DNA from 2 places in the Ensifer sp. GW823-FHT05D09 genome. Region 2 is predicted to be linked to the other one. Evidence: predicted binding sites of a transcription regulator. Region 2 holds the regulator's gene; the other holds the start of a gene.
What was found. Region 2 encodes HrcA, which represses chaperone genes, less so after heat shock. Its sites were predicted from a motif close to GTTAGCACTCNCNNNNNGNGAGTGCTAAC; they were not measured.

Region 1: a site for HrcA is predicted at 10,573-10,601, ahead of groES (co-chaperone GroES). Genes of this name have one in related genera too.

What each region holds. Positions count from the first base shown of each region.
Region 1 is NZ_JBXAIA010000001.1:768,249-783,123, forward strand. Features, by position in the region: gene AC1Q80_RS03810 (ATP phosphoribosyltransferase regulatory subunit) at 1-628, shown strand, start outside; gene hisG (ATP phosphoribosyltransferase) at 625-1,320, shown strand; gene AC1Q80_RS03820 (phytochelatin synthase family protein) at 1,364-2,116, opposite strand; gene AC1Q80_RS03825 (glutathione binding-like protein) at 2,293-3,000, shown strand; gene AC1Q80_RS03830 (NAD(P)/FAD-dependent oxidoreductase) at 3,095-4,318, shown strand; gene AC1Q80_RS03835 (bifunctional diguanylate cyclase/phosphodiesterase) at 4,536-7,334, shown strand; gene AC1Q80_RS03840 (hypothetical protein) at 7,411-7,857, opposite strand; gene groL (chaperonin GroEL) at 8,518-10,155, opposite strand; gene groES (co-chaperone GroES) at 10,218-10,514, opposite strand; gene AC1Q80_RS03855 (TIGR01459 family HAD-type hydrolase) at 11,009-11,857, shown strand; gene AC1Q80_RS03860 (bifunctional riboflavin kinase/FAD synthetase) at 11,871-12,854, shown strand; gene ileS (isoleucine--tRNA ligase) at 13,197-14,875, shown strand, end outside.
Region 2 is NZ_JBXAIA010000001.1:318,940-333,814, forward strand. Features, by position in the region: gene hemW (radical SAM family heme chaperone HemW) at 1-1,019, opposite strand, end outside; gene rdgB (RdgB/HAM1 family non-canonical purine NTP pyrophosphatase) at 1,144-1,788, opposite strand; gene AC1Q80_RS01630 (VOC family protein) at 1,831-2,250, opposite strand; gene rph (ribonuclease PH) at 2,268-2,987, opposite strand; gene hrcA (heat-inducible transcriptional repressor HrcA) at 3,147-4,226, shown strand; gene grpE (nucleotide exchange factor GrpE) at 4,392-5,003, shown strand; gene AC1Q80_RS01650 (D-arabinono-1,4-lactone oxidase) at 5,091-6,326, opposite strand; gene AC1Q80_RS01655 (SDR family NAD(P)-dependent oxidoreductase) at 6,341-7,108, opposite strand; gene AC1Q80_RS01660 (response regulator transcription factor) at 7,244-8,050, shown strand; gene ptsN (PTS IIA-like nitrogen regulatory protein PtsN) at 8,086-8,550, opposite strand; gene hpf (ribosome hibernation-promoting factor, HPF/YfiA family) at 8,723-9,292, opposite strand; gene rpoN (RNA polymerase factor sigma-54) at 9,531-11,090, opposite strand; gene lptB (LPS export ABC transporter ATP-binding protein) at 11,233-12,051, opposite strand; gene AC1Q80_RS01685 (LptA/OstA family protein) at 12,065-12,622, opposite strand; gene lptC (LPS export ABC transporter periplasmic protein LptC) at 12,637-13,305, opposite strand; gene sppA (signal peptide peptidase SppA) at 13,567-14,526, shown strand; gene AC1Q80_RS01700 (integration host factor subunit beta) at 14,656-14,875, shown strand, end outside.

The DNA of each region.
Region 1 (14,875 bases), 450 kb from region 2:
GAAACATCTGCAAAAGCTGCTGGCCGAGCTTGCCGATCCTAAAGCCGCTGGCGTCTTCGGGCCCGAAGTCGAGCGACTGGCGATCAATGGCATGCTCGATGACGAGGCGCGGCTTGTCGCCCATATCGGCGAAACCATGGAGGCAACTGGCTATTCGACCAATGCCAGCCGCTCTCCGCAGGACATTGCCCGCCGGCTCAAGGAAAAGATGGAGCTGGCCAATACAAGGCTCGATCCGGAAACGCTGGACCTCGTGCGTGAATTCCTGGCGCTCGACATGCCGCTCGCAGAAGCGCCGGCCGCCCTTTTCCGCTTTGCCGAGAAGACCGGCCTGACGCTCGACGGCGCACTCTCGCGTTTCGACGCCCGGGTGGCAGCGCTTGCCGCTGTCGGTGCCGACGTCTCCGTCATTCGCTACCGCGCCGCCTTTGGCCGCCCGCTCGATTATTACACTGGTCTCGTCTTCGAAGTCGAAGTCGAGGGCACGCCGGCCGTGCTTGCCGGTGGCGGGCGCTTCGACCGGCTTCTGACCCTGTTGGGCGCGCAGGAGCATATCCCCGCCGTCGGCTTCTCGCTCTGGCTCGACCGGATCGAAGCGGCAATCGCTGCCAGCGGAGGTGCCGCATGACCATCACCATCGCTCTACCGTCCAAGGGGCGGATGAAGGACGACGCCTCGGCGATCTTCGAGCGCGCCGGCATGAAGATCGTCGCCGTTGGCAACGACCGCTCCTATCGCGGTCGCGTCGAAGGCTGGGATGATGTCGAGATCGCCTTCCTGTCCGCCTCCGAGATCTCGCGCGAACTCGGCAACGGCTCGATCGATTTCGGCGTTACGGGAGAGGACCTTGTGCGTGAGGGCCTTGCCAATGCCGACGCCCGCGTCGAATTCTGCGCCCGCCTCGGCTTCGGCCATGCCGACGTCGTCGTCGCCGTTCCGGAGATCTGGTACGACGTCGACACCATGGCCGATCTCGGCGACGTCGCCGCCGACTTCCGCGCCCGCCATGGCCGGCGCCTGGCGATCGCCACCAAATACTGGCGGCTGACGCAAAACCATTTCTCCGGCAGTCACGGCATCCAGCTCTACCGGATCGTCGAAAGCCTCGGCGCGACCGAGGGCGCGCCGGCGTCCGGCTCGGCCGATATCATCGTCGACATCACCTCGACCGGCTCGACCCTCGTTGCCAACCACCTGAAGATCCTGACCGACGGCGTCATCCTCCGGTCGGAAGCCTGCCTGGTGCGTGCCCGCAAGCCGGCGCATGATAGTGACCCGGTCGTCGGCCGCATTCTTTCGGCCGTGCGCGACGCGCTTTGAACTCTGAAACGCGCCGCGCCGGTATGCTTCCGGGCGGCGGCTATCAGCCTTTCGAGACGTGCACCCAGCCGCCGGTCTCGCCGGCGAGCACGCTCTGGTCGGCGGGCGCCGGGCGCTGCATGGCCTTGAACAGGGTTTCGGTCGCCGTCCAGTAGGGCACGTACCATTCGCGATCGATGTCCATCACCAGCACGCGGTCGTGCGTCGCATCGTAGGCGCCAATCGGCGAGACATGCGGGCCATCCCAGTCGCCGGTGACCACACCCTGGTTGAAGTAGACGACGATCATGTCGTTTGCCGACTTTTCGTTTTCGGCAAGCGCCTTGCGGAAGGCGTCGAGCGTGGCCTTCGCATCGGGACCGACATGGTTGGCGGAAACGGTCGCCTTGATGTCGAATGCCCTGAGGCTTGCATCCGTTTGCGCGACAAGCTCGGAGAAAAGAACGCCATCGCCGTCCTCCTTCGTCTGCTCGCGCCATTTGCGGCTGTCGACGGCTTCCAGCAATCCCTCCTGAGTGACCAGATTGTCTTGCGACCCGCCGGGCAGGCCGCGCAACGCGTTCGTCACCATTGCGAGCGAGGCAAGCGAACAAGCACTCGATGTCTGCTGTGGCACGTAGAAAGATGCCATCGCCCAATAGTCGGGGGCCGCCGACATCCGCAAATGGCCGTTGTCGACGGTAACCGGCACGGCCATGGGGCCTAACTTCGGCTTGTTCGTCTCCGCGGCGTGAAGCGGTTGGGCAAGCGCCATCAGGCTGATAAGGGCAAGCCACCGGGTTGACTTTTCTAGCATGTTTTCCTCGTTGATCGCCGCCCGCGAGCGCGGGCCGTATCGTCCTCGTCCGGACGAGGCGATTAACGCAGCGCAGTAAATTTTGCCTCACCGGCTGACAAATGCGCATGAATGACCTTATCTACGCGGCGCAAGCGGCGGGCGCCGCCTGCGCCGTTCGTTTCGAGGAGCATTTGATGGCCGATCTTTCCGCCTTTCCGATCACCAAGCGTTGGCCCGCGAAGAACCCTGGTATCGTCCAGCTTTATTCCTTGCCGACGCCGAACGGCGTGAAAATCTCGATTGCGCTTGAAGAACTGGGATTGCCCTATGAGCCGCATCGGATTTCCTTCGACACCAACGACCAGAAATCGGCCGAATTCCTGTCGCTCAATCCGAACGGACGCATTCCGGCGATCATCGACCCGAACGGCCCTGGCGGTAAGCCGATCGGCCTCTTCGAGTCCGGAGCCATCCTTCTCTATCTTGCGGAAAAGACAGGGAAACTTCTGCCTTCGGATGCGGCCGCTCGCTATGAGACGATCTGCTGGGTGATGTTCCAGATGGGCGGCGTCGGCCCGATGCTCGGGCAGTTCGGCCACTTCTTCAAATTCGCTGCCGACAAGGTCGCCAACAATTCTTATCCGGTCGAGCGCTACCGCGATGAATCGAAGCGGCTGCTGAGCGTTCTAGAGGGCAGGCTTCAGGGACGGCAATGGCTGATGGGTGAGGAGTATACCATCGCCGATATCGCCACCTATCCCTGGGTGGAGGGCGCGCGCCGGTTTTATGGTGGCGCCGACGAACTCGATTACAGGAGTTTCCCCAACGTGATGGCCTGGGTCGAGCGTGGTCTGGCGCGTCCTGCGGCGCAAAAGGGCATGGAAATCCCCGCCAAGGGGTGAGCGATCGGTGGGCATGGCCGTTCGTACGAGTTGACGAGGCTCGGGCGGAAAGGCTACGCCTTGTTGTACGGACGGATAAATGACGGGTGAGAGCGTGACCGGAAGGCTTGTTGTAATCGGTGGTGGTCAGGCCGCCTTTGCGTTGGTCGCCAAACTGCGGGCGTTGAAGGACGAAAGGCCGATCACCATCGTCGCGTCCGAGGCTAGTCTGCCCTATCAGCGTCCACCGTTGTCCAAGAAATTCCTGCTTCGCGAGATGAGCCTCGACCGGCTGCTCTATCGGCCTGAGGCTTGGTACGGCGAGCACAATGTCGACGTCAGGCTATCGACCACTGTAACGGAACTCGACCGCGTCGCCCGCCGCGTGACACTGAGCGACGGAACGTCGCTCGACTACGAGACCCTGGCATTTGCAACCGGCGCCACCCCACGCCGTTTGCCGGCGTCGGTCGGCGGCGACCTGGACGGTGTTTTCACAGTCCGCGATTTCAGGGATGCCGATCTCCTGGCCGAAGAGATGAAGCCCGGCAAGCGGGCGCTCGTCGTCGGCGGCGGCTATATTGGCCTCGAGGCTGCTGCGGTCGCGCGTACGCTCGGGCTCGAGGTGACGGTCATCGAGATGGCCGACCGCATCCTGCAACGCGTTGCGTCCGCCGCGACGTCGGGCATCGTTCGCGAAATTCATCGGTCGCGCGGTGTCGACGTCCGCGAGGCAACGGGCCTGAACCGGCTGATCGGCGAAAATGGCCGCGTGACCAGCGTCGAATTGTCCGATGGCTCGGTGCTGCCGGTCGATCTCGTCATCGTCGGCATCGGCGTCACCGCCAACGATCACCTGGCGCATGGCGCCGGCCTCGAAACCGCTGGCGGCATCGTTGTCGACAGCCATGGGCGGACCGCCGACCCGGCGATTTTCGCAATGGGCGATTGCGCCGTTCAGCCCTGGGACAACACGCGTATCCGCCTGGAATCGGTGCAGAATGCCGTGGATCAGGCCGAGGCTGTTGCCGCCGTGATTGCCGGTGGGACGGAGCCCTATGCGCCAAAACCCTGGTTCTGGTCGGACCAGTATGACGTGAAACTGCAGATCGCCGGTTTTGGCCTCGGTCACGACGAAACCATCGTTCGCCCCGGCCAGCGCGAAGGCAGCGTATCGGTCTGGTATTTCCGCGAGGGAAAGCTCATCGCCGTCGACGCCATCAACGATGCCAAGGCCTATGTCACCGGCAAGAAGCTACTGGAAACGGGGATCCATCCGGACAGGGCCGTCATTGCCGATCCGCAGTCGGATCTGAAGGCGCTTTTGGCACAGGCCTAGCCGCACGACCGTCACGGTCTCATTGAGCCGGTTGAGATGCTCAACTACAAGGCGGTGGCGTTTCAACCTTCGTTAAGGACGAAAGCATCGTCCCGTTTCCAAACGGCGGTTGCGTGCCGACTTTCACCATTCCTTAAATGGCAGGACGCCAACAGAAGCGATGAACCGGAAGTGGGAATCCACTTTCGGACCAGAAGTTTCATTTAGGCGTTTGGCGATGTTCAAGGTTCTCACATGCCTCGTGGTCGAGCATGATCTCAAGCTGGTCGTGCTCGCTGCCCTGATCTGCTTCCTCTCAAGCTACGGTGCCGTGACCTTGCTGCAGCGAGGGCGTGCATCTGCAGGCAAGGCGAGGGCGATCTGGGCGGTAGCTGCCGGCATAGCCAGCGGCTTCGGCATCTGGGCAACCCACTTCATCGCGATGCTTGCCTATGATCCGGGCGTCGTGCTCGGCTATCAGATCGATCTGACGGCCCTGTCGCTGGCCGTCGCGGTCGTTCTGACGACGATGGCGCTTCTGATCGCCACCTATGCGCAGGGGGCTGTCTCCTGGATCGCCGGCGGTATCGTTCTCGGCTTCGGTGTGGCCTGCATGCATTTCCTCGGCATGGCAGCACTCGATGTTCCCGGTCGCATCCGCTGGGACTGGACGCTGGTATTTGCCTCGATCGTGGCCGGCTCGCTGTTCGATATCGGCGCACTGCGGACCATCGCGTTCGTCGGTCGACCGCTGAAGGCCAAGGTTCTGGCAACGCTGTTCATGACGCTCGGCATCGTCGCCTTGCACTTCACCGCCATGGGCGCCGTGACGATCGAGGCCGATTTTCTGCTGGCGCCGCCCCAAGGCATGATACAGCCGCATTTTCTGGCCTTCGTCATCGCCGGAACCGCCTTCTTCCTGCTGACGACGGTTTTGCTTGCCGCCGGCTTCGCACACCATGCCGAGCTTTCGGCCGCCGCTTCCGAACGCGAATTCGCCCGTTTCGTGCGCAGCGTCAAGGATTACGCCATCTACATGCTCGACGTGAAAGGCAACGTTGCGAGCTGGAATGCCGGAGCCGAAGCCAACAAGGGCTATACTGCCGACGAAATCATCGGCCTGAATTTCGCATGTTTCTATTCGCCTGAAGACCAGCGGGTAGGGCTGCCGCAGCGGGCACTCGACGAAGCCTGCGCCAACGGCAAGTTCGAGTGCGAAGGCTGGCGCTACCGCAAGGACGGCACCCGGTTCTGGGCGCATGTGGTGCTCGACCCGTTCCTGCACGACGATGGGACCCATGCGGGTTTCATCAAGATCGTCAAGGACATCACCAAGCAAAGGGCCGATGCGGATCACATCGCCGAAGTGAGCAAGAACCTCGACATCGCGCTCGAGAACATGTCGCAGGGCATCTGCCTCTTCGACAGCGGCGACCGTCTGTTGCTGTCCAATCGGCGCTGCCGCGAGATCTTCGGCTTCACTGAAACGCTCGCCGGAAAGGGACTGACGTTCCATCAGATTCTGGATGAGGTCTTTGCCCGGACATACTCCGATCCGGCAATCGCGCGGGCCAAGTCCGACGAACTCTATCAGAAGCATCGCGTCGATATGGTCGGCAAGGGCGGTGGCGACATCGTCGAAAAGCTGCCCAATGGACGCTCGATCCTGACCAAGCACCGCACCCTTGCCGATGGCGGCTGGGTCAGCACGTACGAGGACATCACCGAGCGCCTCGACAGCGAGGAACAGATTTCGTTCCTTGCCCGCCACGACAGCCTGACTGGCCTTCCGAACCGCTTGCAGTTCAGCAGCTACCTCGAAGAAGAACTCGGCGCGGCTGCCTGGTTCTCACGCAAGGTTGCCGTCATCGGCCTCGACCTCAACAAGTTCAAGGAAGTGAACGACCTGCACGGCCATGCCGCCGGCGACTTTGTGCTTGTCACGATCGCACAGCGAATGAAGTCGCTGCTCCAGGAGGGCGAATTCGTGGCGCGCTTCGGCGGCGACGAGTTTGCTGCCGTCAAGCGCTTCGAGGAACTGTCGGAGCTCAACGACTTCGTCCGTCGCATCGAAAAGAGCCTGCATGAGGAAATGCGCTTCGGCGATTTCGAGTTGAAGTCCGGTGGTAGCATGGGTGTCGCCATCTATCCGCAGGACGCCGAGACGGCGGAAACGCTGATCAACAATGCCGACCTTGCGATGTACCGCGCCAAGGCGGCGCTCAACCAGACCGTCTGCTTCTACGAGGTGTCGATGGATGAGGCGGCGCGCCAAAGGCGCAGCCTTGCCAACGATCTGTGGGATGCGATCGAGAAGAGGCAGCTGGCACTGCATTATCAGGTGCAGAAGTCAGTGATGTCAGGCGACGTCATCGGTTATGAAGTGCTGTTGCGCTGGAACCATCCGGAGCGCGGCATGGTGCCACCGAACGAGTTCATTCCGCTTGCAGAAGAGTGCGGCGCGATCCTGCCGATCGGCGAATGGGTTCTGCGCGAGGCCTGCCGTGAAGCGGCAGGATGGCAAAGTGCCCACAAGATCGCCGTCAATCTCTCACCGGTCCAGCTCGCCAACGGCGACATTGTCAGCCTGGTGGAAGCGGTTCTTTCCGAGACCGGCCTCGACCCGAAGCGGCTCGAACTCGAGATCACCGAATCGACGATCATCGACGACAAGGAGCGTGCGCTGCTCACCCTGCGCCAGATCAAGGAACTGGGTGTCACGATCGCGATCGACGACTTCGGCACAGGCTATTCGTCGCTCGAGACGCTGAGGGCCTTCCCGTTTGACAAGATCAAGCTCGACAAGAGCTTCATGTGGGAAGTCGAGGCAAGCCCGCAGGCAAAGGCAATTGTCCGTGCCATCCTCGCGCTCGGACAGAGCCTCTCCGTTCCTGTTCTGGCCGAAGGCGTCGAGACACAGACGCAGCTCGACATCCTGCAGGCGGAAGGCTGTGACGAAGCGCAAGGCTACCTGCTCGGCCGGCCGGCGCCGATCTCAAGCCTCGTTTCCGGCAAGTCCAAGGTCGCGGCGGCCTGAGGAGGCGCCATTGCGCCTTACCCTCGGGGATGCCGCTCCCGCGGTTGCCAAACCGTGCGAAAATGACGAGGCGCGCCTACTGGCGCAGCAGAGCCTTGCCGGCGCCTTCGACGAGGAAGCGTGGAAAGAAGAAGATGCCGTGGATCGTGCCTGAGTAGCGCTCCTCGAGGCCGGAGGATTCGCCGATACAGAACACCGGCTGCTTGTGGCCGGTTTCGAGGCTGATCGTCGTGGAAAAGCAGAACGACGAGCAACTGGTTGCCGCCTGCTCGAAAAGCTCGAGCACGTGATTGCGGTCGGCGGGGTCGTAGCAGCGAACGAAGTTGAGCAGCCCGCACTCGCTCTCGTTGAGACCATGGATCGCGGACGCCTTTTCGCCGAGCCGGAACAGGCCCGTCGACAGATCGCCCGACCAGCCCTCGGACACACAGAACTGTTCCAGGAATTCCTGATGCGGAAGTCCGGAATGCATCTGTCCCGGGACACCGAGGGGAACTGAATTTGTTCTCGTGATCTTAAACACGGTCTACCCCAGCACGGCCCCTGGCGAATAGTTTCGTTCGACCAGGCGGGCACATCCCCACTATACAACCCTCGCCAACCATCAACCCATAGGAAGAAGAACACGCACGATAAGTCGTTTGCGTCTTTCTGTACGGAAAGGTCACCAAACTGTGACGTAGCTCGCCAAGCGAAATGATTTCGCAGGAAAGGCCGGCTTAATTTGCGATTAAATACTTATATGCTTTGCGTGATATTCTCAAAGAGAGCTTGGACACACAGTTAATATGAAAAGTTTGAGCTATTTTTCGCTCTCTTTAGGCCCGCCATCCAGTCTCTCGTGAATCTCTGTCCACTTGGGGCGTTGTTATAGTTCGTTTTTTTTCGACTTCAACGCTTTTTTAGTGCCGCTACAGCCGCCGGGTAATTTTTCGTGCGGACAGCTTAGGCGTGCGCATCCGATGCAGCCCGCGGATTGCCCGCAAAACAAGAAAGGGCGACCCGAGGGTCGCCCTTTCCGATCCGGATGGATCATCGTGGATCTGCTTGAACAGGTCCGCGACAGAGCTTTCGCCCTATCACATCATGTCCATGCCGCCCGTTCAGCACGCTTGACGCGCTGAACCGCTCTTAGTGCATGGCGAAGCTTTATGGACAGTGCTGCGATTGGGCTGGCGCCCTATCACATCATGTCCATGCCGCCCATGCCGCCCATGCCGCCCGGCATTGCCGGAGCGTCCTTCTTCGGCAGTTCGGCAATCATGGCTTCCGTCGTGACGAGGAGGCCAGCAACCGAAGCTGCGTCCTGAAGGGCGGTGCGAACGACCTTGACCGGGTCGATGATGCCCATGGCAATCATGTCGCCGTATTCGCCGGTCTGGGCGTTGTAGCCGAAGTTGTCCTGGTCCTTGTCGAGGATCTTGCCGACAACGATCGATGCTTCGTCACCAGCGTTCTCAGCGATCTGGCGAGCCGGAGCCTGCAGAGCGCGACGAACGATGTTGATGCCGGCTTCCTGGTCGTCGTTCACACCCTTGACAGTGATCTTGACGGAGGAACGCAGCAGGGCAACGCCGCCGCCCGGTACGATGCCTTCCTGAACAGCAGCGCGCGTCGCGTTGAGGGCGTCGTCGATGCGGTCCTTCTTTTCCTTCACTTCAACTTCCGTCGAGCCGCCAACGCGGATCACGGCAACGCCGCCAGCGAGCTTGGCAAGACGTTCCTGCAGCTTCTCGCGGTCGTAGTCGGAGGTGGTGTCTTCGATCTGAGCCTTGATCTGGGCAACGCGGCCTTCGATGTCGCTCTTCTGGCCGGCACCATCGACGATCGTGGTGTTTTCCTTGGAGATCGAAACCTTCTTCGCACGGCCAAGCATGTCGAGCGTGACGCTTTCGAGCTTGATGCCGAGGTCTTCCGAGATCACGGTACCACCGGTCAGGATGGCGATGTCTTCGAGCATGGCCTTGCGGCGATCGCCGAAGCCCGGAGCCTTGACGGCAGCAATCTTCAGGCCGCCGCGCAGCTTGTTGACGACGAGCGTTGCAAGAGCTTCGCCTTCGACGTCTTCAGCGATGATCAGGAGCGGCTTGCCGGTCTGAACGACAGCTTCGAGAACCGGGAGCATGGCCTGGAGGTTCGAGAGCTTCTTCTCGTGGAGGAGAACGAAGACGTCGTCGAGGTCAGCGACCATCTTTTCCGGGTTGGTGACGAAGTAGGGGCTCAGGTAGCCGCGGTCGAACTGCATGCCTTCGACGACTTCGAGTTCGGTTTCGGCGGTCTTGGCTTCTTCAACCGTGATGACGCCTTCGTTGCCGACCTTCTGCATCGCTTCTGCGATGTCGAGACCGATCTGACGCTCACCGTTGGCCGAAATCGTGCCGACCTGTGCAACTTCTTCCGAAGTGTTGATCTTCTTGGCCTTGGCCTGGAGATCCTTGACGACTTCGCCGACAGCGAGGTCGATGCCGCGCTTCAGGTCCATCGGGTTCATGCCGGCAGCAACTGCCTTGGCGCCTTCGCGAACGATCGCCTGGGCGAGAACCGTTGCAGTCGTGGTGCCGTCGCCGGCGATGTCGTTGGTCTTCGAAGCAACTTCGCGGACCATCTGGGCGCCCATGTTTTCGAACTTGTCTTCGAGTTCGATTTCCTTGGCGACCGATACACCGTCCTTGGTGATGCGCGGAGCGCCGAAGGACTTGTCGATTATGACGTTACGACCCTTCGGGCCGAGCGTGACCTTTACGGCGTCAGCGAGGATGTCCACGCCACGCAGCATCTTTTCGCGCGCGGTGCGGCCGAATTTAATTTCTTTTGCAGCCATTTGAGAAAACTCCCGGGCTCATTGCCCATTGGTTGTCATGGAAAGGTGTGGACGACGGCTGATCAGCCGATGATGCCCATGATGTCGGCTTCCTTCATGATGAGAAGGTCTTCGCCGTTGATCTTGACTTCGGTGCCCGACCACTTGCCGAACAGAACGCGGTCGCCAGCCTTGACGTCGAGCGCGACAACCTTGCCGCTTTCGTCACGGGCGCCCGAGCCAACAGCGACGATTTCGCCTTCCTGCGGCTTTTCCTTTGCGGTGTCCGGAATGATGATGCCGCCCTTTGTCTTTTCCTCAGACTCGACGCGGCGGACGACAACGCGGTCGTGCAGCGGGCGGAAATTGGTGCTTGCCATTAGTCTAATCCCTCGATCAAATGACATTACGGATCGCTCATCGACCCGATGGATGGGTGTTAGCACTCTCATTTGTCGAGTGCTAGCGAGGCCGAGATAAGGCTGGGTCCGAGGCGAGTCAAGGATTGGCCGTTCAAAAAATTTCAGGCGACATGGTTATCGGCGGCGCAGGAAAGGCAACGAACGGCGGCCGAGCCGGAAGGTTGGCTTGCATACGGCATGAAGCAGTCGGAATTTGGGCAGGCCGGTCCAGGAGGCTTTGCCAGGCACCGAGGTTCGGTCCGGTGGCCTTCGCGATGCTTTGGATCAGCGATTTCTGGTTGTTGTGAAGCAGTTCGCATTCGATGTCTGGCGGGCTGCGAGCGGCCTTCTCCGCGCGAGCGGCGATCGCGTGTCGAATCCTTGGGAATGGCAGCGTTTTTCGTGATGCGAGGCTTGTATTCTCGGCCCTTCCTTGCCATGCAAGCCGGAAACCGAGTTTGCAGGAAGCCCGCATGGCCGCAAGGATCAACAGTTTTCGGGAAATCGCAGGGCGCTATGACGTCGTGCTCTGTGACGTCTGGGGTGTTCTCCACAATGGCGTTCAGGCGTTTGCGTCCGCATGCGAAGCCCTGGCGGAGGCGCGTGCGGCCGGGCTGACGGTCGTGCTCATCACCAACTCGCCGAGGCCCAGCCCAGGCGTCAAGGTGCAGATCCGCGGACTTGGCGTTCCCGATGAAGCCTATGACCGCATCGTCACGTCGGGCGATGTGACGCGCGCGTTGATCGCCGCTGCCGACAAGAAGATCTTCTTCATCGGCGCCGAACGCGATCTGCCGCTGCTCGAAGGGCTCGGTACAGAGATCGTCTCGTCGGAAGATGCCAAGACCGTCGTCTGCGCCGGCTTCTATGATGACGAGACCGAAACGCCGGAACACTACCGTGCGACGCTGACCGGCCTTGCCAAGCGCAAGATCCCCTTCATCTGCGCCAATCCTGATCTGGTGGTCGAGCGCGGACATCGGCTGATCCCCTGCGCCGGCGCCATTGCCAAGCTCTATGAAGAACTGGGCGGCGAAGCCCGCATCGCCGGAAAGCCGTACATCGCCATCTATCGCGCGGCTCTGACGGAGGCGAAGGCCGTTCGCGGCGGGCTCGATCTGACGCGTGTCATTGCCATCGGCGACGGCATGCCGACCGATGTCAAGGGCGCCCAGGATGCTGGCTTCGACCTGCTCTACATCAGTGCCGGCATTCACGCGCAGGAATATATGAACGAAAGCCGGACCGACGAGGCGAAGCTTGCAGCCTTCCTGAAAAAGGAAGGCGCCTCGCCGAAATGGTGGATGCCCAGGCTCGCCTGACGGGAAGATTGAGATGACGGTTTTTCATCGCAACGAAACCCGCGACCCGCTGCCCGAGCGTCTGCGCGGCGGCGTTGTCGCCATCGGCAATTTTGATGGCGTGCATCGCGGCCACCAATCGGTGCTGGAACGGGCGCTGGAAGAGGCGAAGGCCCGCGGCGTGCCCGCGCTGGTGTTGACCTTCGAGCCGCATCCGCGCACCGTCTTTCGGCCGGATACGCCGGTTTTCCGGCTGACGCCCGCGCCGCTCAAAGCCCGTATCCTTGAAGGCATGGGGTTCGGTGCCGTCATCGAGTATCCGTTCGACCGCACCTTCTCCGAGCTCTCCGCGTCCGATTTCATCCATCGGGTCCTCCTGGAATGGCTGCATGCCTCGCATGTGGTTACCGGCTTCGATTTCCATTTCGGCAAGGGCCGTGAAGGCGGTCCCGCCTTCCTGATGGCTGCGGGCGGCGACAATGGTTTTGGCGTCACGCTGGTCGATGCCTTCCGCGACGAGAACGCCTCGGTGATCTCCTCGAGCTTCATCCGCTCGCTGCTCGGGCAGGGTGACGTTTCCCATGCGGCCGGTCTGCTCGGCTATCGCTACACGGTCGAGGCGGAGGTGATCGACGGCAAGAAGCTCGGACGGACCCTCGGCTATCCCACGGCCAACATGCGGTTGCCACCCGAGGTCGAGCTTAGGGCTGGCATCTATGCCGTGCGCTTCCGTAGGGCCCACGGCTCGCTTCATGACGGCGTTGCCAGCTTCGGCCGGCGCCCCACCGTCGACAGTGACGGCGAAGCGTTGCTCGAGACCTTCGTCTTCGACTTCTCCGGTGACCTCTATGGCGAAATCTGTTCGGTTTCGTTCTTTGGTCACCTGCGCGACGAACTGAAGTTCGACGGGCTCGATCCGTTGGTGGCGCAGATCCGGCAGGACGAGGAAGAGGCCAGGGCGTTGCTCTCCGGCGTTGCGCCCTTGAGCGACATCGATCGTCGGATCAACTTTGCTTGAAAGAAATCCGCCGTGCCGAAGCGGCGGACCTTTTCAAAAGGCCGAAAACGCCTTAAACAACCGGCCACCATGACCCGGCACCGTCGACTGACCATCGATCAGCGAATTATTGGCCCGGCTTTCCGCGCGCTCTAGGCCGCCGGAAGGTCCGGGATTTTGGCGTTTCAAACGCCCCAGTCATCTCTAGAGCGCCGCGCGTCTCCTGGGCGCGCCAAGTCGCTCTAACACTTTGAAGCTGCGCATGATCCTTTCCGAAGATCGATCCCGATTTCCGGGTCATGCGCCAGATACCACCCTTTCGCATGCGCGATGATCCGCGCGGAAAAGATGATTGCAAAGACCATGACAGAGACCGCTGAGAAGATCGACTATTCCTCCACCCTCTACCTGCCGCAGACGGAGTTTCCGATGCGCGCCGGCCTGCCGCAGAAGGAGCCGGAAACGGTTGCCCGCTGGCAGAAGATGGGCCTCTACAAGAAGCTGCGTGCCTCGGCCGCCGGTCGCGAGAAATTCGTGCTGCACGACGGCCCTCCCTATGCCAACGGCAACATCCATATCGGCCACGCGCTGAACAAGATCCTCAAGGACGTCATCAACCGTTCGTTCCAGATGCGCGGTTTCGATGCCAATTACGTGCCCGGCTGGGACTGCCACGGCCTTCCGATCGAATGGAAGATCGAGGAAAAGTATCGCGAGAAGGGCCAGAACAAGGACGAGGTCCCGGTCAACGAATTCCGCAGGGAATGCCGCGACTTTGCCGCTGGCTGGATCCAGATCCAGGCGGAAGAGTTCAAGCGTCTCGGTATCGAGGGCGACTTCGACAATCCCTACACCACGATGAACTTCCACGCGGAAGCCCGCATCGCCGGCGAACTGATGAAGATCGCCAAGATGGGCCAGCTCTATCGCGGCTCCAAGCCGGTGATGTGGTCGGTCGTCGAACGCACGGCGCTCGCCGAAGCCGAAGTCGAGTATGCCGACGTCGAGAGCGACATGATCTGGGTGAAGTTCCCGGTCACTGAAGGTGCGGCAGATCTGGCCGGCACCTTCGTCGTGATCTGGACGACCACGCCCTGGACCATCCCCGGCAACCGCGCGATCGCCTTCTCCTCGCGTTACGCCTACGGCCTCTATGAGGTTGCGACCGCCGAAAACGACTTCGGTCCGCAGCCGGGCGAGAAGTTGATCTTCGCCAAGCGCCTGGCCGACGAGTCTGCCGCCAAGGCCAAGCTCACCTTCAATTTCGTCCGTGATATCGAAGGCGTCGAACTGGCGGCTGTCACCTGCGCGCATCCGCTGCATGGCCTGGGTGGCGGTTACGCATTCAAGGTGCCGCTGCTCGACGGCGACCATGTCACCGACGATGCCGGCACCGGCTTCGTGCACACGGCACCCAGCCACGGCCGCGAGGACTTTGACGCCTGGATGGATAACGCTCGCGCGCTCGAAGCACGCGGCATCTCCTCGGCAATCCCCTTCACCGTCGACGACGCCGGCTACTTCACCGCCGACGCCCACGGCTTCGGCCCGGACGCCGAAGGCGGTGCCGGTCGCGTGCTCGACGACAAGGGCAAGAAGGGCGACGCCAATGATCGCGTCATCAAGGCGCTCATCGGCCGTCACGCTCTGTTTGCGCGTGGCCGCCTGAAGCACTCCTACCCGCATTCCTGGCGCTCCAAGAAGCCGGTGATCTTCCGCAACACGCCGCAATGGTTCGTCTACATGGACAAGGGCTTCGGCGACGGCACGACGCTGCGTTCGCGCGCGCTGTCTGCCATCGATGACACCCGCTTCGTGCCGGGTGCCGGCCAGAACCGCCTGCGGGCGATGATCGAGGGACGTCCGGACTGGGTGCTGTCGCGCCAGCGCGCCTGGGGCGTGCCGATCGCGATCTTTGCCGACGACCAGGGCGAAATCCTCGTCGACGAAGCGGTCAACGCCCGCATCCTCGAAGCCTTCGAGCAGGAAGGTGCGGACGCCTGGTTCGCTGATGGTGCCAAGGACCGCTTCCTCGGCAACGA
Region 2 (14,875 bases):
TCGACGCCTTCCTTGAGCCGCAGCCCCATCAGCAGCAATTCGTCCGACTGTGCCTCAAGATCGAGGACTTCGCGCTCGACCATGCCGTGGCCATAGGTTTCGACCAGCCGCAGCCATTCCTCCGGCTTGCGTTCCGTGGCCGTTGCCACCTTCGCGCCGCCGACGCTGAGGCGGCCATGGGCACCGGGGCCGATGCCGGCATAATCGCCATAGCGCCAGTAGGTCAGGTTGTGCCGGCTTTCGGCACCGGGACGAGCGTGGTTGGAGACCTCGTAAGCCGGCATGCCGATCGACGCGGTGATATCCTGCGTCGCCTCGTACAGAACCGCCGATTGCTCGCCGTCCGGAACGATCAGCTTGCCGGCCTTGTGCAGGCCGTAGAAGGGTGTGCCCTCTTCGATCGTCAGCTGATAGAGCGACAGATGGTCGACCGCGTAGGAGACGGCCTCCTTGAGCTCGCGCTCCCATTCCTCGACGGTCTGGTTGGGGCGGGCATAGATCAGGTCGAAGGACATGCGCGGGAAGATCTCGCGCGCCAGCCGGATCGCCTTCAGCGCGTCCTCGACATTGTGCAGCCGCCCGAGAAACTTGAGGTCCCGGTCGTTCAGGGCCTGGACGCCGAGCGAAACGCGGTTGACGCCGGCGGCGCGGTAGCCGTGGAAGCGCGTCGCCTCGACGCTCGAAGGGTTGGCCTCCATGGTGATCTCGATACCATCGGGCACATGCCATTCGCGCGCGATGCCCGAAAGGATCGCATCGACCGTGGCAGGATCCATCAGCGACGGCGTGCCACCGCCCATAAAGATGCTGGTGACGGTGCGCGGACCTGAAAGCTCGCGCGCCTCCGCCATCTCCTTGAGGAAGGCGGCGACGAAGCGCGGCTGGTCGATCGGCTGGTGGCGCACATGGCTGTTGAAGTCGCAATAGGGGCATTTGGCCGCGCAGAACGGCCAGTGCACATAGATCCCGAAGCCGGGATCCATGCCGTCACCGATCGCCGATAGCGTGGCCGTGTGCATTGTCGCGTCTCTCATGCGGTCGATCTCGATGACGTTGGGTCGATCGACCTGGGATCATCGACAAGTTTGGTTCTCATAAACTGGAGCCGGGGCGGCAGCGGAAACCCGCATACACGTTTCCGCGTCACGCTCCAAGGCAGGTTTCTGCGAAGATCTTGAACGCGCGGGCACGGTGCGACAAGGCCTGCGCGTCACCCGGCTTCCACCCGTGTTTCTCGTCAGCGCTCATCTCGCCGAATGTGGTGTCGTAACCCTTCGGCTGGAAGACCGGGTCGTAGCCAAAGCCCTGGTCGCCGCGCGGCGGCCACACGACGTGGCCCTCGACCTCGCCGCGGAACAGTTCGACATGGCCGTCCGGCCAGGCAAGGCAGAGCACCGAGACGAAACGGGCGGTGCGTTTGTCGTGCGCGCTGGCACCCTTGTCCTGGAGAGCGTCCTCGACCTTCTGCATCGCCATGGCGAAATCGCGGCTACCGTCTTCGCGCTCGGCCCAGTTGGCGGTGTAGACGCCGGGCGCACCGTCAAGCGCGTCGATCGCCAGGCCAGAATCGTCCGAAAGCGCCGGCAGGCCCGAGGCCTTGGCCGAGGCAAGCGCCTTGATCGTCGCGTTTTCTTCGAAAGTGGTACCGGTTTCATCGGGTTCGACGAAGTTGAGGTCGGCGGCAGACTTGGCCTCGAAGCCGAGCGGGCCGATCAGGTCTCGGATTTCGCGGATCTTGCCGGCGTTGTGGCTGGCGACGATGAGCGTCTTGTCATCCAGTGTGCGCATGATGTGTCTTCTCTTAAAAGATGCGGGCGCAGGGGCCACGTTTCATTCGATGGACCAGAGGCCCGGTTCCGCGCATTCGAGGCTGTTGCCGGCCGGATCGCGAAAATAGAAGGACCGCGCACCGTTCGGCCAGGCAACATCGGCCTCGATCGCGACGCCCGCCGTTTCCAGCCTGGACTTCCATGCGTCGAGCGCCTCTCGTGCGACGCGGAAGCACATATGGCCCTGGCCGGTGGTCCCGTGCGGCGGCACCTGCAGGGCGGCATCCGGCGAGGGCGGCTTGATCGTCTCCGTCGGATTGAAAACCAGCAGAACGCCCGGGCCGCAACGGAAGAACACATGCCGATTGCCGGCGCGCGTGATCTTTTGCAGCCCGAGCACACCGCCGTAGAAGGCCTCGGCGCCATCGAGGTCCGGCGCGTAGAGCGCTGTCTCGAGAATGCCTTCCAGCGCCGGGGCCATCGTTTCCGTCCCTTTTGTCAGCCTGATATCGCCTGCTTCTGCAGCGCGACCAGTTCGGCAATGCCGGTCTTTGCAAGTCCGAGCAGGCCTGCGAATTCCTCTTCCGAGAAGGGCTTGCCCTCGGCCGTTCCCTGGATTTCGACGATGCCGCCGGTTCCGGTCATCACGAAATTCGCGTCGGTCTCGGCAGCGGAGTCTTCGAGATAGTCGAGGTCGATGATCGACTGGTTGGCGAAGATACCACAGGAAATGGCGGCGACGTGGTCCTTCAGGACCTTCTCCACCTTCACCATGTTGCGGGCTTCCATCCATTTCAGGCAGTCGTGCAGAGCCACCCAGGCGCCGGTGATCGAGGCCGTGCGCGTGCCGCCATCAGCCTGGATGACGTCGCAGTCGATCGAGATCTGGCGTTCGCCGAGCGCCGGCAGATCGACGACGGCGCGTAGCGACCGGCCAATCAGGCGCTGGATCTCCTGGGTGCGACCGCTCTGTTTGCCGCTCGAGGCTTCACGGCGCATGCGCTCGCCGGTGGCGCGCGGCAGCATGCCGTACTCGGCCGTCACCCAGCCCTTGCCGCCATTGCGCAGCCAGGCCGGAACCTTTTCCTCAAGGCTGGCAGTGCACAAGACGTGCGTGTCGCCGAACCGCACCAGACAGGAGCCTTCCGCGTGCTTGGAGAAATTGCGCTCGAACGAAACCTTGCGCATTTGGTCGATTTTTCTGCCGGATGGCCGCATCATCAAACTCCTATCGTATCTGGTGAGCCTTCTAGAGCATGGCAGAGGTAAAGGGAACCGGTGGATACTAGGCGACCGGGGCGATTTTTCCCTTTTGCTATCGGCCGCGGGGATCACTATATTTCCGGCGGCAGGATTGGCCTGCGAACATGGAGCGACATGGTACTGCGCAATCCCGGAGTGACCGATATCGCGGCGGCGCTGGACGAGCGTTCCGGTGAAATCTTCCGTCGCATCGTCGAAACCTATTTGAACAACGGCGAACCGCTCGGCTCCCGCAACCTTTCGCGGTTGCTGCCGATGTCGCTGTCGCCGGCTTCCGTGCGCAATGTGATGAGCGATCTCGAAGATCTCGGGCTCATCTATTCGCCGCATGTCAGCGCCGGTCGCCTGCCGACGCAGACGGGCCTGCGCTTCTTCGTCGATGCCTTCATGCAAGTCGGCAATCTCTCGGCCGAGGATCGTGCCTCGATCGACCGCCACGTGCGGCGCAGCGACCATACCCAGCCGGTCGATACGCTGCTGGCAGAGGCGAGCCAGATGTTGTCCGGCATGTCACGCGGCGCCGGCCTCGTCATCACCGCCAAGAACGATCCCGTTCTCAAACATGTCGAGTTCATCCGGTTGGCGCCGACCAAGGCGCTCGCCGTGCTCGTCGGCGAGCACGACCAGGTCGAAAACCGCATCATCGAGCTTCCTGCCGGCGTGACGAGCTCACAGCTGACGGAGGCCGCGAATTTCCTCAACGCCCATCTCGCCGGCCAGACGATCGGCGAGGTGCGCTCGCAGCTTGAAACGGTCAAGCAGACCGTGCGCAGCGAATTGGATGCGCTGTCGCAGGATCTGGTCGAGCGCGGGCTGGCGATCTGGTCAGGCAGCGAGGGCGATGAAAAGCCGGCACGGCTGATCGTGCGCGGCCGGGCGAACCTGCTCGAGGGTCTGGAGGGAACCGAGGATATCGACCGCCTGCGCATGCTGTTCGACGACCTGGAAAAGAAGGACAGCCTGATCGAATTGCTCGATCTCGCCGAAAGCGGGCCGGGAGTGAGGATCTTCATCGGTTCGGAGAACAAGTTGTTTTCATTGTCCGGTTCTTCGCTGATCGTTGCGCCCTATCGCGACAGTGAGGATCGGATCGTCGGCGCCGTCGGCGTCATCGGTCCGACGCGGCTCAACTATTCGCGCATCGTGCCGATGGTCGACTATACCGCGCAGCTGATGTCGCGGCTTTCGCGCTGAACGAGCGCTTTTGGCCGCAGACAGCATTGAACCCTTGATTTTTCGGCCCTAAACCTCGATATCGGCATCAAATCCAGTCACTGGGCATTTTCTCGCCATGCGGCCATCGTTGCGCGCGGGTGTGAAAATGCGAAAGACACGACAGACGATACACCGGAGAACGTCATGACCGACGAAACAAACAAGCACGGACACGAAGCTGCCGCCAACGCCGAGGCAGACAACGCTACGCCCGAGGTTGTGGAAGCAGCGCCGGTTGCCGAACCCGATCCGCTGGAACTTGCCAGGGCCGAGAACAACGACCTGCGCGACAAGTATCTGCGGCTCGCCGCCGAGATGGACAACCTGCGTCGCCGCACAGAGCGCGACGTCAAGGATGCCAAGTCCTATTCGGTCGCAGGCTTTGCCCGCGACATGCTGGCCGTCTCCGACAATCTGCGCCGGGCGCTCGATGCCATCCCGGCGGAAGCCAAGGAAGCCGGCGAAACCGGCCTCAACGCTCTGATCGAAGGCGTCGAGATGACCGAGCGCGCCATGCTGTCGGCGCTCGAGCGCCACGGCGTGAAGAAGCTGGAGCCGGAAGGCCAGAAGTTCGATCCGAACTTCCACCAGGCCATGTTCGAAATCCCGAACGCCGATGTGCCGAACAACACGGTGCTGCAGGTCGTCCAGGCCGGCTACACCATCGGCGACCGCGTCCTGCGTCCGGCCATGGTCGGCGTGTCCAAGGGTGGCCCGAAGGCCGCCGCGACAGAGGGCGACAGCCCGGCGGCCTGAGCTGCAGTCTGATATGTTTCAACGCCGCGCGTCCCTTAGGACGCGCGGCGTTTTCGTTTTTGGCAGTCCCGGCGGTGCAGGCCGGTATCAGCCAAACAGCTGCTGCAGGTGGTCGTTGAGGAAGCGCCCCTCCGGGTCGATTTTTGCCCGCAAGGCTCGGAAGTCGCCGGCGCGCGGATAGAGCGCTGTCACGTCGTCGGCGCCGAGGAAATGCAGCTTGCCCCAATGCGGTCGCGATCCGTACTGGCGCAGGATCGTGTCGACATCCTTCAAGTACTCCCAGTAATCCGTGCCCGGTTCGCCCGAGACCGATAGCGTGATCGAATCCTGCTCGTAGAACGGGCTGATCCAGCCGGTGTCGCCGGCCGTGAAGCGATACTCGATCGGGTAGATGCAGGTCGGATGCTTTTCCAGCATCAGCTTGCGCACGGCTTTGACGGCATCCTTGCCGTGGGCGACGGGCACCGCATATTCCAGCTCGTGGAAATTCGGAACGTATTCGATCGGATAGATCTCCGAGGAATAGGCGATCTTCTCGAAGCCCTCCTCCATCGGCGGCCGGTCGGTGATGTCGATCACCTTCATCTCGCAGACATCAGAGGTCTTGTCCGTCGTCGACACCGACGCGGTATCGGGCAGGCAATAGCAATGCCGGCTTTCAGGCACCGGGCACCAGAAGAAGCCGAAGTGCCGGTGCCTGGCGGCGAGTTCGTCGTGCTGCTCGATCATCTCGTCGAAGGTGCAGCGCCAGAGCTTTTCATGCAGGTTGTAGCTGTCCATCGCCTGCAGCGTGATCTCGGAGATGACGCCGAGCATGCCGATCGAAACACGCGCCGCCTCCAGGAGGTCGGGCGTGGTCTCGTCCACGACGAGAACGCTGCCATCCGGCTGCACGAGCCGCATGCCGACGATCTGCGAGGCCATGTTGCCGAGCGTGGCCCCGGTGCCATGGGTGCCGGTGGTGAGCGCGCCCGCCAAGGCTTGGCTGTCGATGTCACCCTGGTTGATGAGCGAGAGACCGTTCGACTTCAGCACCTTGCCGAGCTGGTTGATGGTCGTGCCGGCCTTGACGGCGACACGTTTGCGCGCCTGGTCGATATTGACGACGCCCTGCATGTTCGAGAGCGTCAGATGCAGCCCGCTGGTCAATGCCACCGGCGTAAAGGAATGACCGGAGCCGGCGCAGCGGACGTTGAGCCCCTGCGACGTTGCCTCGCGGACCATCTCGGCGAGCGCCGCCTCGCTCTCCGGCGCGCCGCGCTGGCGCACGATGCATGATTGATTTCCGACCCAGTTGCGCCAGTGGCCACCTGATTGAAGCATGTCTTTTCCTCCCCTCAGACCGCTGTGAAGCAATTGTCGACGAACAGATGCGTGCCGTTGACGAAGCTCGCCTCGTCGCTGGCAAGAAACAGTGCGGCGTTCGCCACTTCCTTCGGGTCGCACATGCGGCCCTGCTGGGCGGCGATCGCTGCCTCCGACACGTCGACGCCGTATTTGCTGAGACCGACCAGTTCGCGCTTGCCGTGATCGGTGGCGATGAAGCCGGGGCAGACCGCGTTGCAGCGGATGCCGCGGTCGCGGAATTCGACGGCGATGGCGCGGGCAAACATGTGGCAGGCGCCTTTGGTCGTATCGTAGAGAACCTCCATCGGCGTTGCGGCAACCGCCGAGATCGACGAGGTGCACACGATGCTGCCGCCGCCTGCGGCGAGCATGCCCGGCAGCACCGCCTTGGTCATCAGGAACATGCTGCGCACGTTGACGGCCATCAGCCGGTCCCACTCGTCCTCTTCCGTTTCGAGGAAGGGGCCGACTGCCAGGATGCCGGCGTGATTGAAGAGAACGGTGATCGCGCCGAAGGCCGCCTCGACCGCCTTGACGGCGGAACTGACCTCTGCCGAGACCGAGACATCCGCCGGCGCAAAGATCGCCTCGCCGCCGTTCGCACGGATGGCGGCGGCCACCTCTTCGCCTTTGCTGCGCGGCAGGTCGACGATGCCGACCTTCGCACCTTCACGGGCGAAGAGTTCGGAGGCGGCAAGCCCGCAGCCTCCGGCCCCACCACTGATCAACGCCACTTTTCCAGAAAGCCGGCCTGCCATCGCATCCCCCTTGCGCTCAAGCGCCACACGGTCTGATGCGGCGATCTCGGTCCTCATGGGATGGATTATTGTTGACGAAGCAGGGGCTGTCGATATCCCATGGGGGATACGCGGGCAGGGGAGAGTTCGACGCGCATGCTGGCTCGGGAATCGGCCGATATTTCGGCCCTGATCGGATTGATCGGAACGCAGGATTTCGGCGGCGCGCTCGACCGCATGCTGCGCTCGGTGGCAAGTTTCGACCTCTCGGTCGCCTTCGCCTATCCCTATGACAAAAGGCCGATCGTGCTGCATGACGGTTATACGGCGAAGGTGTCCGCCAGCGCGCTTTCCGCCTATCTCGGCGGCGCCTATTTGCTCGACCCGTTCTATGTCGCCTGTAGCGGCGGTCAGCCACCGGGGCTGTGGCGCATGCGCGAGCTGGCGCCGGACCAGTTCTTCCATTCGGATTTTTCAAGTTCGGCCGAAGTGCATCCCTGCATCTCGATGGAAAGCGGCGTTCTGGTCGAGGAGATCGGCTTCGTCATTCCGCTCGATGACCAGGTCCAGGCGACGTATTCGCTGATGCGCGGTCGCGGCGCCGCGCCGTTCACCGACGCCGAGCTGGCGAGCCTGAGGATCTACGAGCCGATCGTCAGGGAGGCCGTGCGGTCGAACTGGCGCCAGCAGAGTGAAGTCGTCGCGGCGGCACCTCGGGACGACGACGCGATCGAGACCGCGTTCGACAGCCTCTGTGCCGACCGCCTGACCCGGCAGCAGCGCAACATCGTGCGGCTGATCCTGCGGGGGCATAGCAACCTGTCGATCGGCAAGACGATGAACATCGCCGAAGGAACCGTCCGCATTCACCGCAAGAACATTTACCGCCGGCTCGGTATTTCGAGCCAGGGCGCCCTGTTTCGGATTTTCATAGATCATCTGAACCGCCGGCAGATTTACTGACGGCCAGATTTACTGACCGCAGGTGCGGCGGTTGCTCAGGCGGCGTGCGAGGTCGTGTCCTCGTTGAGCAGCGTGTAGATCGCGTTGGCGGAATCGCTTGAGCGGATCTTTGCCACCATATCGTGGTCACGCAGCACTCGGGCGATGCGCGAGAGTGCCTTGAGATGGTCGGCGCCGGCGCCTTCGGGCGCAAGCAGCAGGAAGACGAGGTCGACAGGCTGGTCGTCGAGGGCTTCGAAATCCACCGGCGTGTCCAACCGGGCAAAGATTCCGATGATCGACGGCAGGTTGTTCAGCTTGCCGTGCGGAATGGCGATGCCGTTGCCGACCCCGGTGGAGCCGAGCCGTTCGCGCTGCAGGATGACATCGAAGATTTCGCGCTCTGGGAGCCCGGTGATCTTTGCCGCTTTTGCCGCCAATTCCTGAAGGAGCTGTTTTTTCGAGTTGGCCCTCATGGCCGGGATGATCGCATTTTGGTGCAGTAGACCTGCCAATGCCATTCTTTTGTCCTCGTTCGCCGGTTAGAGCCGGACAACATCATCACAAATGCGTCGCAATGGCTCTAACCATCTTTGTCTTGGCGGGTCCCATGCACAGAAAAGTCGTATTTTCCGGCCTGTCCGCTGATTGAAGTGGAGGGAACGCCGGCACACCGGCGCTCCCCTTTTCCACTCATCCCTTGATATTGGCAGCGTCAATCCAGCCAATGTTTCCGTCGTTGCGTCTGTAGACGATATTCAACTCTGCCTTGCCGGGCGTCCGGAACATCAGGACAGGCTCGTCCGTCATGTCGAGCGCCATCACAGCGCTCGCGACAGACATCGTCCTCAATTGTTTCGAACTCTCGGCAACGATCGTCGGTGCGTAATCCTCGGGGACTTCATCATCCTCGAACGGCACCGAGTCCATCACTGTGTAAGCCACCTCGGTACCTTGACCATTACCGTTGTGGTGGTCCTTGAGCTTGCGCTTGTAGCGACGAAGGCGCTTTTCGATGCGCTCCGACGCTGCGTCAAAGGCAGCCTGAGGGTCGTTCGCCTGTCCGCTCGCCTGCATAACCACGCCCGTATCGAGATGAAGCTTGCAGTCGGCGCTAAATCGCGGCCCAGACTTTTCCACAGTGACCTGGCTTGAATATCCTCCGTCGAAATATTTGGTAACGGCCTGCTCGATCTGGTCGCCAATGCGGGCGCGGAACGAATCGCCGATTTCCATTTGTTTACCGGATACACGCACACTCATGGAGTTTCCTCTCTATTTCGTGATTTGCGCAGCCAGTCTATTCCAAGCGCCCCCGTCATCCAAGCCTTTCACGCTTGCGGAAGCCTCTGTGTCGCACCTGCCGGTCGTACCGGCCGCTCGAGGAAGACCGTGTCCTCGGCAATTGCGGCGGGCTCATATCCCCTGCGTCGCGGAGAGTCAATCGAAGGTCGCAAAAAAGTTAACGCGCCTTAACTTAAAGGCGGCTCTTTTGATGGGTTCAGAAGCCCGACACCTTGGCCATCGCCCGCTTTTCCCGGCGTCGCTGGACGGAGGAGGGGATGTTCATCGCCTCGCGGTATTTCGCAACCGTACGGCGCGCGATATCGATGCCGGCTTGCTTGAGGCTGTCGACGATATCGTCGTCGGACAGCACGGCGTCGGCTCTTTCCTCATGGATCATCGTGCGGATGCGATGGCGCACGGTCTCGGCCGAATGGCTGTCGCCGCCCTCGGCCGAGCTGATCGAGACGGTGAAGAAGTATTTCAGTTCGAACAGCCCGCGCGGCGTCAGCATGTACTTGTTCGAGGTGACGCGGCTGACCGTCGACTCGTGCATCTTGATAGCGTCCGCGACGGTTTTCAGGTTCAAGGGCCGCAGATGCCCGACGCCGTGGACCAGGAACGCGTCCTGCTGACGAACGATCTCGGTGGCGACCTTCATGATCGTCTTGGCGCGTTGATCGAGACTGCGGGTGAGCCAGTTGGCGGTCTGCAGGCACTCGTTGAGAAAGGCCTGGTCGGCACTGTTCTTTTCGGTGCCGCGTGACACTGACGTGAAATAGGCCTGATTGACGAGGACCCTCGGCAGGGCGTCCGGATTAAGCTCTATGAGCCAGGTTCCATCAGGTGCTGCGCGCACAACGATATCGGGAACGATTGCTTCGCTGACGCTGGTCTCGAAGCTCGTTCCCGGCTTCGGGTCGAGTTTGCGGATCTCGGCCAGCATGTCGATCAGGTCTTCTTCGTCGACGCCGCAGATTTTCTTGAGACTAGCGAAGTCGCGCCGCGCCAGAAGCTCCAGGTTGGCGACGAGAGCCTCCATCGCCGGATCGAGGCGATCGCGAAGGCGCAGCTGGATGGCGAGACATTCGCTGAGCGTGCGCGCAAACACGCCTGGCGGGTCGAACTGCTGCAGGGTAAGGAGGACGCGCATCACGTCGGCATCATCAGCGCCGAGGCGTTCGGTGACCTCGCCGAGGTCGGCCTGGAGATAGCCTGCCTCGTCGAGCTGGTCGATCAAGTGCTGGGCGATCAGCCGATCGGATGCGGCGGAGAGCGCAAAGGGCAGTTGCTCCAGCAGCGTCTCGCGCAGACTTTTGCGACTGGCGACGAAGTCGTCGAAATCGTAGTCGCCGCCTTCGCCGCTGCCGGGCATCGACTTCCATTGGCCGAGCAGTTCCGGCGCGTCGGCGCGTTGTGGCGCTGTGTCGTCCTGGTAGATGTTGCCGAAATCCGCGTCGAGCTGTTCGTTGAGCCGCTCGCCCCCGGTTGCCATGGCGTTGTCGTAGAGGTCTCGCTGGCCGGGCGCTTCCTCCGCTCCACCGAAATCGTCGCCGGATCCGGATGTCGGCTCTTCGCGGCTGCCGTGTTCGGAACTGCCGCCGAAGTCGTCGTCATTGCCCTGAAGCTCGAGCAACGGGTTCTTCTCGACTTCCTGCGCGATGAACTGGTTGAGTTCCAGATGCGTCATCTGCAGCAGCTGAATCGATTGCATCAGCTGCGGGGTCATGACCAGCGACTGGGACTGGCGCAGATGAAGGCTGGCCGACAATGCCATGCGGACCTGAAACTCCCGACGAAATCTCCACCGGACGCGTCATTGGACGGTCCGGTTTTTCATTTGGCCCAAAAATTGCTTATTGGAGGGGTTTGGTCAAGCGCGACCGTGGCCGAGATATCGGATTCGCCCACGGATCACGTCAAAGGCTGAAATTATCGCCGAGATAGAGCCGGCGCACATCCGGATTCGTGACGATATCGTTCGCGCGGCCGTGGGTCAGCACTTCGCCGGCATGGATGATATAGGCCCGGTCGATAAGGCCCAGCGTCTCGCGCACGTTGTGGTCGGTGATCAGCACCCCGATGCCGCGCGACGTCAGATGGCGCACCAGTGCCTGGATGTCGGCAACCGAAATCGGATCGACGCCGGCAAACGGCTCGTCGAGCAGCATGAAGGTCGGGTCGGTCGCCAGCGCACGGGCGATTTCGAGACGTCGCCGCTCGCCGCCGGAAAGGGCGATTGCCGGCGACTTGCGCAGGTGCGTGATGTTGAATTCGCCGAGCAGGTCGTTGAGCTTGCTCTCGCGCCGCTCGAGGTTCTTGTCGTGCACTTCGAGCACGGCGCGAATGTTGTCCTCCACCGTCAGCCCGCGGAAGATCGAGGCCTCCTGCGGCAGGTAGCCGACGCCGAGGCGGGCGCGGCGATACATCGGCATCGTCGTGACGTCGTTGCCGTTGATCTCGATCGAGCCCTCGTCGACCGGCACCAGGCCGGTGATCATGTAGAAGCAGGTGGTCTTGCCGGCGCCGTTGGGGCCGAGCAGGCCGACGGCTTCGCCGCGGCGAACGACCAGCGACACGCCGTTGACAACGCGCCGCTCGCGATAGGCCTTGGTCAGGCCACGGGCGATCAGCGTGCCGTCGTAACGCGCCTTGTCGACCGCATGGCCGGCCACGGCAGGCGTTGCAGCCGACGGCTTGCGGACGCGCTTGCGCTTGTGAAGGAAGGGGAGTTGCACGAGCGGATCTACGTCAGTTCTTTTTCTGCGACTTCGGGTCGAGCTGGATCTGCACCCGACCACCACAGGCGTCGAGCTGCGCTTCGCCCGTGTTCATCTGCACATTCAACTGGCAACCGACGAACACATTCTTGCCTTCCGACAGCACGACCTTGTCGCCCTTCAGGACGAAGGTCTGCTTGGTCATGTCGAACTCGCCGCTGTCGGCGGTCGCCTGCTGCGTGCCGGAGCTCAGGAAGACGCGCTGGCTGACCTCGATGCGGTCGATGTCGGCGTCGCCGCTCGAAACCGAGCCGCCACCGGACTTGTAGAAGACCGTCATGCTGCCGGCCTGCAGCGTCGTGGTGCCCTGTACGACCTTGACGTTGCCGGTGAAGATCGCCTTGCTTTCCGGATCCTTGATCTCAAGCTTGTCGCTTTCGATCTGGATCGGCTTGTCGTTCGACAGTTCGAGGCCCTTCATCTTGCTCGATGTGGCCTGGGCTGAAGCGCCCGAAACAATCATCAATGCGCCGATGCCGGCAACGGCCAGGCTGGCTGAAATCCTGAAAAAAGTAGCGGGTACCGACATGGATGCACCAGATCCTAATTCGTGTTCTTGCGGATGGAAGTGGGTTCGAGATTGACCCTCACCATGCCCTCAAATGTTACTATGCGTCCCTTATCCGTCATTCGCAGCCGCTGCGCAATGATCGAACCGCCCTTCATGCTGATCGCAATCGGTTGTTTCGTTTCCATTTCGCCGGCATTGATGTCCAGATAGGCCGACTGGAAGTCGGCGTTGACGCCATTATTCATGGTAATCGTGAACGGGGCGTTCATATCGAGCGTATTGGCGCCGCGATCGTAGATGCCGTTGGTCGCGTCCACCGTGGCGATCAGCGTTTCGTTGACAGGCATTTCGGCATGGATCGTCTGCAGCGTGATGATATCGGGATTGGCGATATCCTGCAGCGCGCGCTGCGCCTTCATCGAATAGCTGATGCCCTGTTTGTTGCGCCCGGCAATGGCAGGGTTCTGCATGACGATCTTGCCGTCCTCGATCGTTGCGCTATCGAGTTGCAGATCGACCGGCATGAAGGCGCGCACGAAGGAAATGACCGCAAAGATCGCGGCGATGATGCCGGCCACCACGGGCAGGATGATCTTCAGGCGCCTGACGCGCGCCGAATGCCGCGCGGCGAGCGCGTAGGCGTCCGACGAGCTCGCACCCGTGTCGGCAAAGAAGCCGGGGGCTGGCGCATGATCTAACATGTGAAGACCTGTTGGTTCCGTTGCTTTTCAGCGTTCTCGCGAGAGCCGCCTTTTACATACATTCGTGTAAGTCGTCGCAAATATGGATATTTTTTGTTGCGGTACAATGCTGCCGCAAAAAACTTCGTGAAGACAGGAAAACGGCGGGCACGGCTTTTAACCGTGACCGACCGCGTCTATTGAGTATGCCACTTGCCGTGCAGATAACATGCCCGATCGAAAACGGACAGAAGCTGGGCCAACAATTCGGGAGAAACCCACATGGATGAACTTGCCATTGCCGATCGCCGCAGCCTGCGCAGGAAGCTGAGCTTCTGGCGCTGGATCGTCGCCGGCCTGCTTGCCGTTGTGGCTCTGGTGACGCTTTCCTGGTCGGGCTGGGCCGACAGCGCGGGACGCGCCCGCGATCATGTCGCCCGCGTGACGATTTCTGGCCTGATCCAGGACGATCGCGAATTGCTGGAGCGGCTCCAGCGGATCGAGAAAAATGATTCCGTCAAGGCGCTGGTGGTGACCATATCGTCGCCCGGCGGCACCACCTATGGCGGCGAGGTCATCTACAAGGCGATCCGCAAGGTCGCCGCCAAGAAGCCTGTCGTCTCCGACATCCGCACGCTGGCTGCCTCCGCCGGCTACATGATCGCGCTTGCTGGCGATACGATCGTTGCCGGCGAAAGCTCGATCACCGGCTCGATCGGCGTCATCTTCCAGTATCCCCAGGTCAAGGAGCTGATGGACAAGCTTGGCGTCTCGCTGGAATCGATCAAGTCGAAGCCGCTGAAGGCCGAGCCTTCGCCTTTCCATCCACCGAGCGACGAAGCCAAGGCGATGATCCAGGCAATGATCGACGACAGCTATGGCTGGTTCGTCGACCTCGTTGCAGACCGCCGCAAGCTGTCGCGCGACGAGGCGCTCCTGCTTGCCGACGGACGGATTTTCACCGGCCGACAGGCGCTCGGCCTCAAGCTTGTCGACAAGCTTGGCGGTGACGACGAAATCCGCGCCTTCCTGGCCGACAAGAAGGTGTCGAAGGACCTTGCCGTGGTTGATTGGGAAGAGCCGCGACAGACCCTGCCGTTCGGCCTCGGATCGGCCGTCTCCGAGTGGGTCAAGATGTTGGGATATGACGCTTTTCCGGCGATGAAAGGCCTCGAAAAAATCGGGGGTGACAAGTTGTTTCTTGACGGTCTTGTTTCGGTTTGGCAGGTTGATGCTCAATGAGGATGGCAGCATATGCCCAGCCTGATCCGTAACGTGGCCGTCCGCGCCCGATGAGCGCCGGTCATTTTCTTGCGGCAATCACAATGCAGACCGAAAAAGCAAAACAAACAAGAATTTAAGGGGGCGACAGTGATCAAGTCAGAACTGGTGCAGATTGTTGCAGCTCGCAATCCGCATCTCTACCACCGCGACGTCGAAAACATCGTCAACGCGGTGCTCGATGAGATCACCGACGCGCTGGCTGCCGGAAACCGTGTCGAACTGCGCGGTTTCGGTGCTTTCTCGGTCAAGAACCGGCCGTCGCGCTCCGGCCGCAATCCACGCACCGGCGACTCCGTTTTCGTCGAGG